Regions from separate parts of the Bradyrhizobium sp. S3.12.5 genome, predicted to be linked through region 2. Evidence: predicted binding sites of a transcription regulator. Region 2 holds the regulator's gene; each other region holds the start of a gene.
The links. Region 2 encodes LexA, which represses DNA repair genes until DNA is damaged. Its sites were predicted from a motif close to TGTTCNNNNTGTGTTCNG; they were not measured.
Positions count from the first base shown of each region.

Region 1: ABIC09_RS03450 (ImuA family protein) is a predicted target of LexA. The motif match lies at 2,661-2,678, and genes of this name have one in related genera.
Region 3: ABIC09_RS34125 (YifB family Mg chelatase-like AAA ATPase) is a predicted target of LexA. The motif match lies at 2,527-2,544, and genes of this name have one in related genera.

Region 1 covers NZ_JBEPRF010000002.1:292,973-298,068, reverse strand. Annotated here, with positions in the region: gene ABIC09_RS03460 (UdgX family uracil-DNA binding protein) at 1-1,346, opposite strand, end outside; gene ABIC09_RS03455 (putative DNA modification/repair radical SAM protein) at 1,346-2,581, opposite strand; gene ABIC09_RS03450 (ImuA family protein) at 2,744-3,547, shown strand; gene ABIC09_RS03445 (Y-family DNA polymerase) at 3,447-5,036, shown strand; gene ABIC09_RS03440 (error-prone DNA polymerase) at 5,033-5,096, shown strand, end outside.
Region 2 covers NZ_JBEPRF010000010.1:80,473-85,568, forward strand. Annotated here, with positions in the region: gene ABIC09_RS16270 (YadA-like family protein) at 1-371, opposite strand, end outside; gene ABIC09_RS16275 (helix-turn-helix transcriptional regulator) at 594-1,721, shown strand; gene ABIC09_RS16280 (molybdopterin molybdotransferase MoeA) at 1,826-3,037, shown strand; gene lexA (transcriptional repressor LexA) at 3,213-3,914, shown strand; gene ABIC09_RS16290 (hypothetical protein) at 4,093-4,347, shown strand; gene ABIC09_RS16295 (hypothetical protein) at 4,541-4,972, shown strand; gene ABIC09_RS16300 (ComEC/Rec2 family competence protein) at 4,983-5,096, opposite strand, start outside.
Region 3 covers NZ_JBEPRF010000033.1:32,885-37,980, reverse strand. Annotated here, with positions in the region: gene ABIC09_RS34135 (PAS domain-containing hybrid sensor histidine kinase/response regulator) at 1-250, opposite strand, end outside; gene ABIC09_RS34130 (hypothetical protein) at 375-845, opposite strand; gene ABIC09_RS34125 (YifB family Mg chelatase-like AAA ATPase) at 941-2,479, opposite strand; gene ABIC09_RS34120 (PilZ domain-containing protein) at 2,707-2,952, shown strand; gene ABIC09_RS34115 (tetratricopeptide repeat protein) at 3,036-3,830, shown strand; gene ABIC09_RS34110 (CpaE/TadZ family protein) at 3,876-5,096, opposite strand, start outside.

The DNA.
Region 1 (5,096 bases), on a different contig from region 2:
AGCCGCAGCAGATAGGACGGATGCACCGTCACCAGAGCCTTGCGTCCGTCGGGGAGGTCTATGAGCCGGCCGCGGTTCTTGCCGATGGGCGTGATCTTGCCGAACACGCTTTGTGCGGCGGTGGCGCCCATCGCCACGATGAGATTGGGCTGGATTGCCGAAACTTCCCGCTCATACCATTGGCGGCAAGCTTTGATCTCCGGCGTCGCAGGCTTCTGGTGCAGGCGGATCTTTCCGCGCGGCACAAATTTGAAGTGCTTCACCGCGTTGGTGACATAGACCTTCTTGCGATCGACGCCGGCTTCCGCGAGCGCGCGGTCGAGCATCTGGCCGGCCGGGCCGACGAAGGGGTGGCCTGCGAGGTCTTCCTTGTCGCCGGGCTGCTCGCCGACCAGCATGATGGTGGCGTTCTGCGGTCCCTCGCCGAACACGGTCTGCGTCGCGTCCTTGTAGAGCTGGCAGGCGCGGCAATGGGCGGCTTCCTCGCGAAGCGCCTCGAGATCGTTGGTGACAGTCTTACGTGTCATCGGAGCCTCCGGCCGTTTCTGAGGCTTGTGCGGATCGGTTGCAGCGTTGGTGATCATGGCGCCGGTCATGCGTTCGGCGTCCTCGATCAGAGGCTTAATGATCGAGGCCTCGGGCAGGTTCCTCCAGTATTTCCTCGGCATCTCCGTCTGCATCGCCTTCACCTTCAACCGCGCCGGGTTAAAGATGCTGGCGTAGTAGCGCCGCCAGGTTTCCTCCAGCCGGTCTTCGCCCGGCGCCTCGCTCTTGCTCACGCCCGGCGTGAACGAAAGCGCGTGGCCGTCCCAATGCGCGCAGAGATCGGGCGTCAGGATTGACCAGGGCATATCGGCAAAGCGTCTGGCGAAGAACGGCGCGGCGAGCTCGACGATATAATGCTCCGGCTCGAACCAGGCGACGTAATGCGCGGCACGTTCACGGCCGATCTCGCGGAAGCGCACGAAGGCGTGCATCTTGTGCTCGTCGCGATGGACCGCTCTTGCCATCGCCGTAGCTAACGCGATGTCAGGATCGGTCGCGACCTCGATGAGATCGTGATTGTCCTTCAGTCGCCAGAGCAGGCGATAGAGGATCGCAAAGCGCTGCGGATCGCGATGCAGGATGGCGGTCTGGGCGAGCTCGACGAATTTTGCCGACACGCTGAAGGTGCCGTCGTTCACCTCGAGGATCGGAGATGGTGCGGGCGGTGCGAACAACTCGGCTTCGCCGCCTTGCACGGCCCATGTGACTTCGGTGGGCTTCACATGATGAAGCACGAGCGTGCGGGCGGCTTTGCGCCAGCTTTCGAAATCGGTTTCGGTGTCGAGGATGATGTACTGCATCAGAAGCCAAACCCCAGTTGCGTTGCTTTCGGCTTGAACCGTTCGATCAGCCGCGCCTCGTCGAGGCGGTGCGGCGCGGGCCGGTGATCGCTGAGCACGATGAACGGCAGCGCCTTGTTGCGGGGCACGTGCAGCCGCGCGAGATCGGAGAGACGGATCGTGGTGGTGCGCCGTGTGGCGATGATGCGCTCGACCGCCTTGGTGCCGAAGCCCGGTACGCGCAACAGCTCCTCGCGGCTGGCGCGATTGATGTCGAGCGGAAAGCGGTCGCGGTGGCGCAGCGCCCAGGCGAGCTTGGGATCGATATCGAGCAGCAGCATCGCGCTGTCGTCGACGATCTCGCCGACGTCAAAACCGTAGAAGCGCATCAGCCAGTCGGCCTGGTAGAGCCGGTGCTCGCGCAACAACGGCGGCTGTACCAGAGGCAACGCGCGGCTGGCGTCGGGGATCGGGCTGAAGGCGGAGTAATAGACGCGCCGCAGCCGGTATGAGCCGTAGAGATTGGCGCTGGTGTGGAGAATGGTGTGATCGTTCGCGCCATCGGCGCCGACGATCATCTGCGTGCTTTGTCCTGCCGGCGCGAAGCGCTGCGGCTTGGCCTTCGTCTTGGTGCTGCGGTTGTCCTCGGCTTCGTCCAGTTTCAGCCGCAGCCGGCCCATGGTGCGGCGGATCGCACGCACGTCCTTCTCGGGCGCGAATTGTTGCAGGCTGGTCTCCTCAGGCATCTCGATATTGATGGAGAGACGATCGGCATATCTGCCGGCTTCCGCGATCAGCGCGTCGTCGGCCTCCGGAATGGTCTTGAGATGGATGTAGCCGCGGAAGTGATGCTCCTCGCGCAGTTTTCGCGCGACGCTGACCACCTGCTCCATGGTGTAGTCGGGACTGCGAATGATGCCGGAGGAGAGAAACAGTCCTTCGATGTAATTGCGCCGGTAGAAGTCCAGCGTCAGCTTGACCACCTCGTCGATGGTGAAGCGAGCGCGCGGCACGTTGGAGGAAGCGCGGTTGACGCAATAGAGACAGTCGTAATTGCAGGCGTTGGTGAGCAGCACCTTGAGCAGCGAGATGCAACGTCCGTCCGGCGCGTAGGAATGGCAGATGCCCATGCCCGGCGCGGTCGAGCCCATGCCCTTGCCGTCGCTGGAATCCCGCTTTTCGGTGCCGCTGGAGGCACAGGAGGCGTCGTACTTGGCTGCATCCGCCAGGATCTCCAGCTTGCGTTGTACGTCCATCCCGGAATCCCTTTGATTCAGCTCATGAATCTGATCGAGCGCAATTCGATTGACTCTTCGCGCGCCGTTAGCTTTATATTAGAACATACCATGAACAAATGAGCCAGCCGCTGGTTCTCTTTTTGAGAGTCATCGGCAATCACCTCTGAAGGAGCGGCGAGCATGAGCGGCGCACGCATGAGCGCGCTTGCGACCTTGCGCAGCCAGATCGAACGGATCGAGACGGCGGAGGTCGTGCATCATCACGACCGCGTCGCGCTCGGCCACGGCGAGGTCGACCACGCCTTGAAAGGCGGGCTCGCACGCGCGGCGATCCACGAGGTGTTTTGCGAGGGGCGTCAGGGCGCGGCCGCGACGGGCTTTATCACCGGGCTTGCGGGCCGCGTCACGGTGCGTCGGCCGCTGCTGTGGGTGCGGCAGGATTTCTCGGAACTTGAAACCGGCGCGTTGTCGATGTGCGGGCTCGCCGAGCTCGGCCTCGATCCGCGCCGCGTGGTGATGGTGCGCGCGGCTGACGTGGAGAGCGCGCTGCGCACCTCGGCCGATGCGCTCGCCTGCGATGCGCTCGGCGCCGTCGTGCTCGAGCTCTGGGGCGAGACCAGGCAGTTCGATCTCGTGGCGAGCCGCAAGCTGACGCTGGCCGCACAATCCTCTGGCGTCACCGGCCTCTTGTTGCGGATGGCGGCACAGCCGCTGCCCTCGACGGCGGAAACACGATGGATGCTGCGCGCGGCGCATTCGCCGCCGGGCGCGGCTTCAATGCCTGCGGCGCTTTGGAGTGCCTGGGGCGCGCCGCGCTTCGATGTCGAGCTGTTGCGCAATCGTCATGGCCCGTGTGGCCGGTGGATCATGGAATGGAAGTGTGATGAGTGCCAGTTCAGTGAACCGTCGGCGTATTCTCAGCCTGTGGCTGCCGCGCCTGCCCATCGACCGGATCCAGCGGTTCTTCAACGGCGGGTTGGGTAATAATCCTGAGCCCAGCATTGTCGTCATCAAGGATAACAATGCGCTGGTGATCCATGCGCTGGACGAGGCGGCCGAGCGGCTCGGTCTGTACATCGGCCAGCCGCTGGCGAATGCGCGAGCGATGTGTCCGGACCTGAAAGTGTTCGACGCCGATGTCGTGGCCGATGCAAAGGCGTTGAGCGATATCGCCGACTGGTGCGACCGCTTCACGCCGCTGGTGGCGCTCGATCCGCCGCACGGGCTGTTCCTCGATATCACCGGCTGTGCGCATCTGTTCGGTGGCGAGGCTGCATTGTTGCAGACGCTGGTCCGTGCGCTGGCCCGCCAGGGCTTTGCCGTCGGCGCCGCGATCGCCAGCACCTCGGTCTGCGCGCGTACGCTGACGCGGCAGACGCCTGGCGTTATTGTTGCCAATGGCGGGGAGGCGGCGGCGATCGACCGGTTTCCGGTGTCCGCGCTCGGTGCGGACGAGGCCATCACCACCGGCCTGCGCCGGGCCGGGCTGAAGACGATCGGCGATGTCGCCTTGCGCACGCCGAGCGAAATCACGGCGCGGTTCGGCGCGCGGTTCTCCACGCTGCTCGCGCATGCGCTGGGGCAGGGCGATGCGCCGATCAGCCCGCGAAAACCGCTGCCCGACTACATCGTGGAAAAACGCTTTGCCGAGCCGATCGCGACCGACACCATGATCGCGATGACGCTGTCGCGGCTGGCCGATACGCTGATCGCTTCCATGGAAAAGCAGGGCAAGGGCGCGCGCCGATTAGAGGCCGCGTTCTTCCGCACCGACGGCGTGGTGCGCGCGATCATGGTCGAGACCGGGCGTCCCGTGACGCGAAGTGCCGTCATAGACCGGCTGTTCCGCGAGCGGCTCGATGCGCTTGCCGATCCCCTCGATCCCGGCTTCGGCTTCGACATGGTGCGCCTGTCGGCGAGCCGCACCGAGATCGTGGTGCAGGAGCAGCGCGATCTCGATGCCAATGTCCATGACAATGACGAGCTCGCCGCGCTGATCGACCGCATCGCCGCGCGTATCGGCGGAAAACGCGTCGTCGTGCACCTGCCGCAGGACACCCATATCCCTGAAAGTGCGGTGCTGGCCGCGCCCGCGCAGCATCATCTCGCCGCCGCCATGCAGGCCGAATGGCCGGCGCGTGCCGCGAGCGAGCCGCCGCTGCGCCCCTTGCGCCTGTTCGACAAGCCGGAGCCGGTCACAGTGCCGTTCGCGACCGTGCCTGATGGCCCGCCGCATCAATTCACCTGGCGGCGCGCAAAACATGCGGTGGTGCGGGTGGAAGGACCCGAGCGCATCGCCATGGAATGGTGGCGGCAGGACGGCAAGCAGCTGACGCGGGATTATTTCCGCATCGAGGATGCCGAAGGCCTGCGCTTCTGGATTTTTCGCGACGGCCTTTACGAGGGGGAGGTGTTCGACGCCGACGGCAAGCCCGCTTCTCCCGGCTGGTATGTGCACGGTCTCTTCGCATGACTACTCCCACTTATGCCGAGATCGGCATCACCACAAACTTCTCCTTCCTGCGCGGCGGCT
Region 2 (5,096 bases):
GCATAGGTGCCGTCCGCGAGGCTGGACGCTCCAGTCGCGGTCGCGTTGGTTCCGTTTGCGGTGCTGCCCGGTCCAGTCGCGGTCGCGAACGTGCCGTTCGCGATGCTGCCCGCACCATAGGCTGTCGCAAAGTTGCCGGTCGTGGTCGCGCCGCTGCCAACCGCTGTCGCGTTGCCGCTGGGCGCGTTGATCACGCCGCCGCCGGCGGCGTAGTCGGCAGAAAGAGCTGCCGAGGGATAAAGCGCCACTCCGGCGCCAAGCACGCCCACGCTGGTGAGCATGCTGCTTGCGAGCAAGCCGGCCTTGCGAGACAGGCTCTGGATGACCGGAATGATGGTCTTGCGACCTCGATGGATTGCCGAAATCGACACTTTCGCCCCCGTCCCCTGAATCGCAGGAATGATGTCCTTTCGGAAATGTTGCAAAGCCCGGACATGGAGGCATCTGACGTTTGTCGGATGCGTCGATGATTGCGTCGGGAATGCCAATGGGGTGCGGCTTTGCGGCAACATCGGCACGACTGCCGCTTTTCTGCTCTTGCTCGTTCCGTGACGCTGCGCTGAGATGCCTCATTGCATTTTGAGGCATTTGTCTTGGGTACGGACGATATTTCCAACGAATCCGTATTGGACCTCATCGGCGCCATCTACGAGGTTGCGCTCGACGGAAGCCGCTGGGAAAATGTGCTGACGCGCATCGACGACGCCATCGGCGGCCGTACCCTGTTCGGCGTCTTTGATCCCGCAAGCGGCCTCTCCAGCCTGCTGTCGCCACGCATCGACCCCGACCGCGTGCAAGAGCTACTCGGCTGGGCCCCGCGCAATCCCCTGTTGCCGCTTGGCATCGGCCGGACGCCCGGCGAGGTCTTCACCATCGGCGACTTCATCACACGCGATGAGTTCACCCGCAGCGATTTCTACAACGAATGGTGGCAGCCGGGCGGTTTCGACACCGAACCGTTGACGACGAATCTGCTGGTCGATCACAACGCCACGGGCATCCTGACCAGCCATCGGCCGTCCAATTTGTCTCCGTATGACGACAAGGCGCGGCGGCTGTTTGCAACGTTGGCGCAGCATCTCGTACGCGCCGTTGCGATCCAGCGGCGTACCCACCAGCTCGACATCGCCGGCCGCGCGGCGCTGGCGGGCCTCGACGGCCTCGATCAGGGTTTCATTCTCGCGGACGCCCAGGCCCGCCCGATCTTCGTCAATCGTCGCGCGCGCGAATGGCTCGACGCCGCCGACGGCATCGTGATCGACGCGGGCGCGCTGAGCGCCATCACCAGCGACGATGGCCGTTGTCTGCAAACGCTGGTCGGTTCGTGCAGCATCGATAATCCCGATCGCATCGGAGGCGAGATGAGCCTGCGGCGGCTTCCCGGCCGCATGCCGCTGCACGTGCAGGTAACGCCGGTCGGCAGCGATTGGGCGGAGAGCTCGGTGTCGCTCGCCTCCGGCTGGCGATCGAGTGCGATGGTGCTGATCACCGACCCCGAGCCGGACGCGAGATCAAGACTCGACGCCCTACGCGCGCGTTACGGCCTGACCCGTGCCGAAGCGGCCTTCGCGCTCGAGATCGTCAAGGGCGGCGGCCGCAAAGCCACGGCCGAACGGCTCGGCATCGCGGACGGAACCGCGCGCAGCCATCTGTCGAAGATCTTCGACAAGACCGGCGTGGGGCGACAGGCCGAGCTGGTGCGGCTGTTGCTCCAGAAATAGCTGCGTCCGCGCGTATGCGCATCCGTTTTGCCTCAACGGCCACAGTCGGCTAGAACGCTGGCCGCGACCTGATTGTCGCGTTGCCCAAGCAGGAGCTTTCAGCCGTGGCCCTCATGCCGGTTTCCGATGCGCTTGCCGCGGTGCTCGCCGGTGCGGAGCCGCTGCCCGAGGAATCTGTCGCGCTTGATGCGGCCTTCCATCGCGTCCTCGCGCGCGACGTCGCGGCGCGGCGCACGCAGCCACCGCAGGCGATGTCGGCGATGGATGGCTATGCCGTCCGCGCGGCCGATGCAGCCAGGGTCGATGCGCAGCTCAATGTCATCGGCGAGGTCGCTGCCGGCCGGCCGTTTGCAGGAACTGTCGGTGCCGGGCAAGCCGTCCGGATCTTCACCGGCGGTGTCGTTCCCGACGGCGCGGACGCAGTCGTGATCCAGGAGGACACCGTTGCCGACGGCAAGCGCATCACGATCAAGGAGGAAGCCGTCACCGGTCGGCACATCCGCCCGGCCGGCGTCGACTTCTCCGAGGGTGACGTGCTGCTGCGCAAGGGCGCCCGGCTGACGGAGCGCGACCTCGCGCTTGCCGCCGGCATGAACCACCCGCAATTGGCGGTCAGCCGCCGTCCGAAGGTCGCGATTCTTGCCACCGGCGACGAGCTGGTGATGCCGGGCACGACGCCTGGTCATGGCCAGATCGTTTATTCCAACGGCTACGCCCTGCATGCGCTCGCTCGCAGCGAGGGGGCCGACACCATCGACCTCGGGATTGCCGCCGACACGCTTGCCGCCACCACCGCCGGCATCCGCCGCGCGCGCGAATCCGGCGCCGACATCCTGATCACGACGGGCGGCGCCTCGGTCGGCGACCACGATCTGGTGCAGCAGGCGCTCCGCGACGAAGGCACCTCGATGGCGTTCTGGAAAATCGCGATGCGGCCGGGCAAGCCGATGATGAACGGGCAGCTCGGGGCGATGCGCGTAATCGGCCTGCCCGGCAATCCCGTGTCATCCTACGTTTGCGGCTTCCTGTTCATGGTGCCGCTGATTCGTGCGTTGTCGGGCCGTTCGATGGTTCATCACCGCCGCGAACGCGCCGTGCTCGGCCGCGACGTCGGCGCCAATGACCAGCGCGAGGACTATCTGCGCGCCCGCCTGGATGTGCGTGATGACGGCACGCTGATCGCCCTTCCCGTCAATCACCAGGACTCCTCGCTGCTTGCGAATCTCGCTGCGGCACAGGCACTTCTCGTGCGCGCACCGTTCGCACCGAGGGCCGAAGCGGGAGCGCCCTGCGAGGTGCTGCGACTGCCCGTTTGAGCGCATTGTTCGCATGCGTTCCGCGAACTTTGTCGCGTTCACGGTAAATTAAGCAGTTGCGGAACAAGTATCGAACATATAGTGTCCGTTCATGATTTGTTTCGAGCGTGTGCGGCTTATTGCTGACTTCAGCGTCTCGGAATCGAACGACATCAACCGGGGGATTTTGGTCGAGATGTTAACGCGCAAACAGTACGAGCTCCTGCGGTTCATCAGTGAACGTCTGAAGGAAAGCGGCGTGCCGCCCTCCTTCGACGAGATGAAGGACGCGCTCGATCTGCGCTCGAAATCAGGCATCCATCGCCTGATCACTGCGCTCGAGGAGCGCGGCTTCATCCGCCGCCTGCCCAACCGCGCCCGCGCCATCGAGGTGATCAAGCTGCCCGAACTCCAGGCCGCCGCTGGCAGCCGCCGCGGCTTCACGCCGAGCGTCATCGAGGGCAATCTCGGCAAGGTGCGCCCGGCGTCGAGCCTGCCGGCCGACGAGGGTGAGCGTCCAGTCGCAGTGCCCGTGATGGGCCGGATCGCGGCCGGCACGCCGATCGAGGCTTTGCAAACCCGCAGCCACACCATCAGCGTCCCGCCCGACATGCTCGGCTCGGGCGAGCACTACGCGCTCGAAGTGCGCGGCGACTCCATGGTGGAGGCCGGCATTCTCGATGGCGACATGGCGCTGATCCAGCGCAACGAGAGCGCCGATACCGGCGACATCGTGGTCGCCCTGATCGACGACGAGGAAGCGACACTCAAGCGTTTCCGCCGTCGCGGCGCCTCGATCGCGCTCGAGCCGGCCAACGCGGCCTATGAGGTTCGCATCCTGCCGCCCAACCGGGTCAAGATCCAGGGCAAGCTGATCGGGCTGTACCGGAAGTACTGATCGCGTCGCTATCGGCGAGCGCAATCAACGATTGGAGCGGACGATTGTCCGCTCCGGCTGGGTAGTCTTTCTGGTTTTGCACAGATTATCCGGCCCCTTCTCCAGCGCTACATCCTCGGCACGCCGCAACGAAGCACGCATTGCTTCGCAGGGCCTTTGCCAGACCGAGGAGACCAACATGCGCAAGATCATTTTGAGCACCGTCACGATGACGCTGATCGCAGTATCAGCGTCGCAGGCCTTAGTGTCGCAAGCCTTGGGGTCGCAAGCCTTGGGGTCGCAAGCCTTGGGCTCGCAAGCCTTGGCTGCGCAGCCGCAGCACCACGCTCGCAAAGCACCGCGCGCAACGACCGAGCAATTCCGCAATGCCCGTAACGCCGTCGCGCAGCCGGCTTGGCAATATTCGGGCTGGTCAGCGCCAGCCGGCCGCTGAAGCAACGCGCTCACCGAATGCGCGGGAGCAGGCTTTGTTCCTCGTGCATTTGAAAAAGATAATGTGATCGCGCTCTGCTGATGCGAGCCGCAGATTTGCCCACAAACAAGCATAAGATGAGCTTCCACTCTGATAGGGGCCTGCGCCTCCGAGACAGAGGCGCGGGTGCTCTATCCTGATTGAGGAGCACCCGATGTGTGACTATAGCCTGCATGCCGTCGCGACGCGTCCCGCAGAAGTTGGCGAGACGATCGTCACGACAACGTTCCGCGGCACCTCGACGCGCGGCTTCGCCTCCGAAGCCGACATGTCCGTCGCGGTCTGCCTGCTGCCGGGAACGGAGCTCGCCTTCGCCGACAACGTCCGCTACGACAATCGCTGGATCTGGACGCGCACCATCAACTCGCGCGTCGGCAAGTTCGGCAAGGTCGATCCGCACATTCCCGACCGCCATCACGACGCGATCGAATTCCCCGACGGCAAATACGTCCTGGTGACGCAACTGGTCGAAGGCCAGCGCGCAACCGTGCTGCAACTGCCCGTGACCCAGCCGCTCGGCGAGCGCGAGCACAAGCCGCAGGTCGCCGACAGCCGCTCCACGTCCCCGCGCCTGCCGATCGGCTAAGCCGTCGATCTCAGTCATCGGCCTGCAGGTCGGCGTCAGACGGCGTTGCGTCTTTGGAGCGCGGAGCTGCCGACCGCGGCATGAGGGTCTGTTCGAAATCTCCATCGCCGGCCGCCGCCGGCGA
Region 3 (5,096 bases), on a different contig from region 2:
TGTTGACGAAGCGCAGCCGCATGCTGAGCGTCGCGAGACCGAGGCAGGCCAGCGCAAACAGGAAGCTCGCGCCGATCGCAAAGGTGTTGGGATCGTAGCCGGAATTCGGCGCGCGGCTGCCGGTGACGAAGCCATAGGCGCCGCCGAAAGTCGCCGAGAAAATCATGAAGGAGCGGATCGCAAAGGCAATTCGAGGATGCCGTCGCCTGAAGCGGCGCATGTGCACCTTGATCCGGAACGTCCGACCCATTGCCACCGACCCCGACTCTTGTCCGAAACCCGCCACCGCCATTGGCGACGATGTCTCGCCGACCTTGCGAACAGCTTGCGGCTTTGCGGCGAGCTCCAAACAGGGTTGACGAGGTGTTAACGCTTCAGAGCGAAGCCGCCTGGAGGGGGAGTGGGTGGGGGCCATGAGCGCCGACGATCAGGGCTGCGGCCTCCTTCTGCGTAAATGTCTTCGAACGGACGTAAACACGGAAGTCAGCGGGACCATCTGCGGAGAGATAAATGACCGGGCCGTCATCGACCGGCTGCGCGGCAATCGTGATGAGGCGCGTCGCCGGATTGGCCTGGCAGGCGCTCGGCTCGTCGCTTGCGCCGTCGTCCACGACTGCGAAGTCGGCGGCATCCGCATCGTCGGTGATCTGGACCCGCACCGTGGCCCGCGACACATCGTCGGTGAAGGCGACATGGACGCCGGCCGTCCAGAACAGGGATGTCAGCTCGACCGAGGTGTCGCCGAGGGCGATGCAGGGATGCGAGACCGATGTGATCTCGTTGCGGGCGAACACCGCAGCCGCCAACAGGGGAACCACCGAGGCCAGGATCTTGAAACGCAACATGACGCTCTACTCGCCGGGCCCGGACTGGACTTGTGGGCCTATGGTTTGCAGAGCGTAAAGGAAACTCGTTACCGTCGGGTTGATGCGCTGCGCGCTCACGCCAACTGCCGCACATCCTCCGCGAGTGCGCGGTAGGACAGCGCTTCGGCAAGATGCAGCCGGCCGATCTTGTCGGCGCCGTCGAGGTCGGCGAGCGTGCGGGCCACCCGCAGCACGCGGTGATAGCCGCGCGCAGACAGCCGCATGGTCTCGGCGGCATCGCGCAGCAGCTTCTGGCCCTGTGCGTCCGGCTTGGCGATGTCCTCCAGAACGGACGCCGGCGCCTCGGCATTGGTGCGGACCTGCGGCAGGCCGGCATCGGCGTAGCGTTTGAGCTGGATGTCGCGCGCCGCCGCCACGCGCGCGGCGACTTCGGCGGAGCCTTCCGCCGCCGGCGGCAGGATCAGATCGGCCGCGGTCACGGCCGGGACCTCGATGCGCAGATCGATGCGGTCCATCAGCGGACCGGAGATGCGCGCCTGGTAATCGCCGGCGCAGCGATCGATGCGGCCGCGCTTGCAGGCATAGCCCGGCTCGAACGCATGGCCGCAGCGGCAGGGGTTCATCGCTGCGATCAGCATGAAGCGCGCGGGGTAAGTCACGCGGTGGTTGGCGCGGGAGACCGAGACCTCGCCGTTCTCCAGCGGCTGGCGCAGCGAATCCAGCACGCGCGGATCGAACTCGGGCAGCTCGTCGAGGAACAGCACGCCCTGATGCGCCAGCGAGATCTCGCCGGGCTTCGCGCGCGCGCCGCCGCCGGTCAGCGCGGCCATGCTGGCGGAATGATGTGGCGAGCGAAACGGCCGCTGCGATGTCAGCGCGCCGCCCTCGATCTCGCCGGCGACGGAGGCGATCATCGAGACCTCGAGCAATTCGCCCGGCGACAGCGGCGGCAGGATCGAGGGCAGCCGCGCCGCCAGCATCGATTTGCCGGCACCGGGCGCGCCGATCATCAACAGGTGATGGCCGCCCGCGGCCGCGATCTCCAGCGCCCGCTTGGCGCTCTCCTGGCCCTTGATGTCGCGCAGATCGAGCCGCGAGCTTGCTGCCTCATGGACTTTCGGCACGGGCCGCGACAACACCTGTGTGCCCTTGAAATGGTTGGCGATCTGAATCAGCGAGTGTGCGGCGACAATCTGGATGTCCGGGCTCGCCCACGCCGCTTCCGAGCCGCAGGCCGCCGGACAGATCAGGCCTTCCTCGCGCACATTGGCGCCGATCGCGGCTGGCAAAACGCCGGCCACCGGTGCGATCGAGCCGTCGAGGCCGAGCTCGCCGAGCACGGTAAAACCGGTCAGCGCATCCGGCGGGATCGCGCCGATCGCCGCCATCAGCCCGAGCGCGATCGGCAGGTCGTAATGGCTGCCTTCCTTCGGGACGTCGGCAGGGGCGAGATTGACGATGATCCGCCGCGCCGGCAGCGCCAGCCCCGAGGCGATCAGCGCCGAGCGGACCCGCTCGCGCGCCTCCGATACCGCCTTGTCGGGCAGGCCGACGATGGCGAAGGCCGGCAGGCCCGGGGCGACCTGCACCTGCACGTCGACCGCGCGGGCCTCGATCCCTTCAAAGGCGACTGTCGAAACCCGCTGGACCATGATGCCCCCTCGCACAATTAGGGGTAGCAGAGCGCGATGGCCCTGACAAGAACAATACAAGAACGAAGGCAAGGGCGCCGCGATTCCTAACGACCGGTAAACGGGACGGCGACACTAAGCTTCGACTACGCCTCGAATGCGAGCGGCTGCGCTCAGCACATTCCAATGAATGTCCGCTACTCCTAGGGCTGCGGGATGGGCCGTGATCTAACGGGTGAACAATTCAAATGCTTGCAAATCGCCGCAGAAGCGAACGCCGGATGTGCACGCGGCTCGCCAAGATCCATTTTGGCGCGGGGTCGCTGCCACGGGACTGCACGATCACGGATATCTCGGATGGCGGCGTCAAGGTCGTGGCGGAATTCCTGGAACTGCCGCCGCAATTCACCATCATCTTCGCACCCGACTATTCCCGCCAATGCCGCCTGCGCTGGCGCATCGGCTGCGAATTCGGCGCGGAATTTACCGACTAAGCCCAAGAGGCGGGCGTCCTTAACGGGAATTTAGCGTTAATCGGCAAAGCATCTCTGATCAGTCCGCCGGCGGTGATCAGAGTATGTCCAAGCGTTCGTCCCTTGCCTCTCCCCCGGCGAGATTCCTGCTTCCCGCGCTCCTGGTGCTTGCCCTCGGTGGCTGCCAGACCACGAGCCTGGAGGATGTGACCGGCGCGCTCGGCGTCGGTGGCAAGCCGGAAGCGGCCGCTACGGCGGACGCCAAGCCCGACATCAAGCCCGACATGGACGGCTTGCGGGAGCGCTATCGCGCCAGGCCCAGCGATCCCGCCATCGCCCTCGACTATGGCAAGGCGCTGCGCGAGACCGGCCAGCGCGCCCAGGCGGTCGCGGTGATGGAGCAGGCCGTGCTCGCCCATCCCAGCAACAAGGCGCTGCTCGCCGGCTACGGTCGCGCGCTCGCCGACAACGGCAATTTCCAGCAGGCCTTCGACGTGCTCAGCCGGGCGCATACGCCGGAGGATCCGGACTGGCACATCCTGTCGGCGCAGGGCGCGGCGCTCGATCAGCTCGGCCGCAACGAGGAAGCGCAGCAATATTATGCGTCGGCGCTGAAGATCGTGCCGGACGAGCCGCAGGTTTTGTCCAATCTCGGCCTGTCCTACATGCTCCAGAACAATCTGCCGCGGGCCGAGGACACCATGCGCCGCGCCTATCGGCGCAACCCGGCCGATTCCCGCGTGCGGGGTAATCTCGCACTGGTGCTGGGGCTGGAAGGCAAGCAGGCCGAGGCCGAGACCATCGTGAAGGCCGATCTGCCGCCGGATCAGGCGGCGGCAAAGGTCACGGCGCTACGCCAGCTGCTGTCGAAGAAGCAGCAGCAGCGGGCGGAGAAGTAATCCGCCGCCGCCGAGAGCACTGCGCGCTCGAGAACGTTTTCGCGCTTACGACGCCTTGCGATGCGGAGCGGATGCGCGTCCGGTCCTGCCCTTCAGCTTCTTCAGCAGCGGTCCGAGCAGCGAACGCTTCGGCTTCCTCACTTCGCCGCGCCCGGCGAGGCGGTTGGCCATATTCTGGAACAGCTCGGTGGTGCGGTGGCTCTTGGAGACCTCCGCAATCATCTGGCCGTTATTGGCGGCGGTCGAGAACAGCTTTGAATCGAACGGGATCACCGCCAGCGGCTGGCTTTCCATGGTCTTGGCGAACGATTTGACGTCGATCTCGGCGCGCTTGTGCATGCCGACCTGGTTGATGCAGTAGAGTGGCGGCCGGTCGTTCGGCCGCGCCGCCTTGAGCACGGTCAGCATGTTCTTGGTGTTGCGCAGGTTGGCGAGATCCGGCTCGGCCACGATCACGATGTCGTCGGCATTGACTAGCGCGCGCTTGGTCCAGGCCGACCATTGATGCGGCACGTCGAGCACGATGCAGGGCGTGGTCATGCGCAACGTGTCGAAGATCGCATCGAACGCTTCCGCGCCGAAATCATAGACGCGATCAAGGGTGGCAGGTGCAGCGAGGAGGCTGAGGCGGTCGGTGCATTTGGCGAGCAGGCGCTCCATCAACGCCGTGTCCGGCCGGTCCTGCGACAGCACCGCGTTCGCAATGCCCTGCGCCGGATCCTGGTTGTAGTCGAGGCCGGCGGTGCCGAAGGCGAGGTCGAGATCGATCACGACGGAATCGAGCGCGAGGTCGCGCGCGATGGTCCAGGCCACGTTGTGCGCGACGGTGGAGGCGCCGACGCCGCCCTTGGCGCCGACCACCGCGATGACGCGGCCGGTGATGATGGCTTCGGAGGCCGAGAACAGGCTGCAGATCGAGCGCACGACGTCGAGGGTTTCGACCGGCCCGACCACGTAGTCGTTGACGCCGCGACGCACCAGCTCACGGTAGGGCGCGGTGTCGTTGGGGTTGCCGATCACGACCACGCGGGTGCCGGGATCGCAAACGCCGGCGAGGTCGTCGAGGCCCTCGAGGATGTCGCGTGTGCCGTCGGATTCGATCACGATGACGTTCGGCGTCGGCATCGTGTCATAGACATCGATTGCCGCGGCGAGGCCGCCGCTCCTGGCGGTGAGATGCGCCTTGGCGAGACGGCGGTCCTGCCCGGCCGCGGTCACCGCGGCGAGCGTCTGCTCGGTCTCGCAAAAGGCCTGCACCGAGATCCG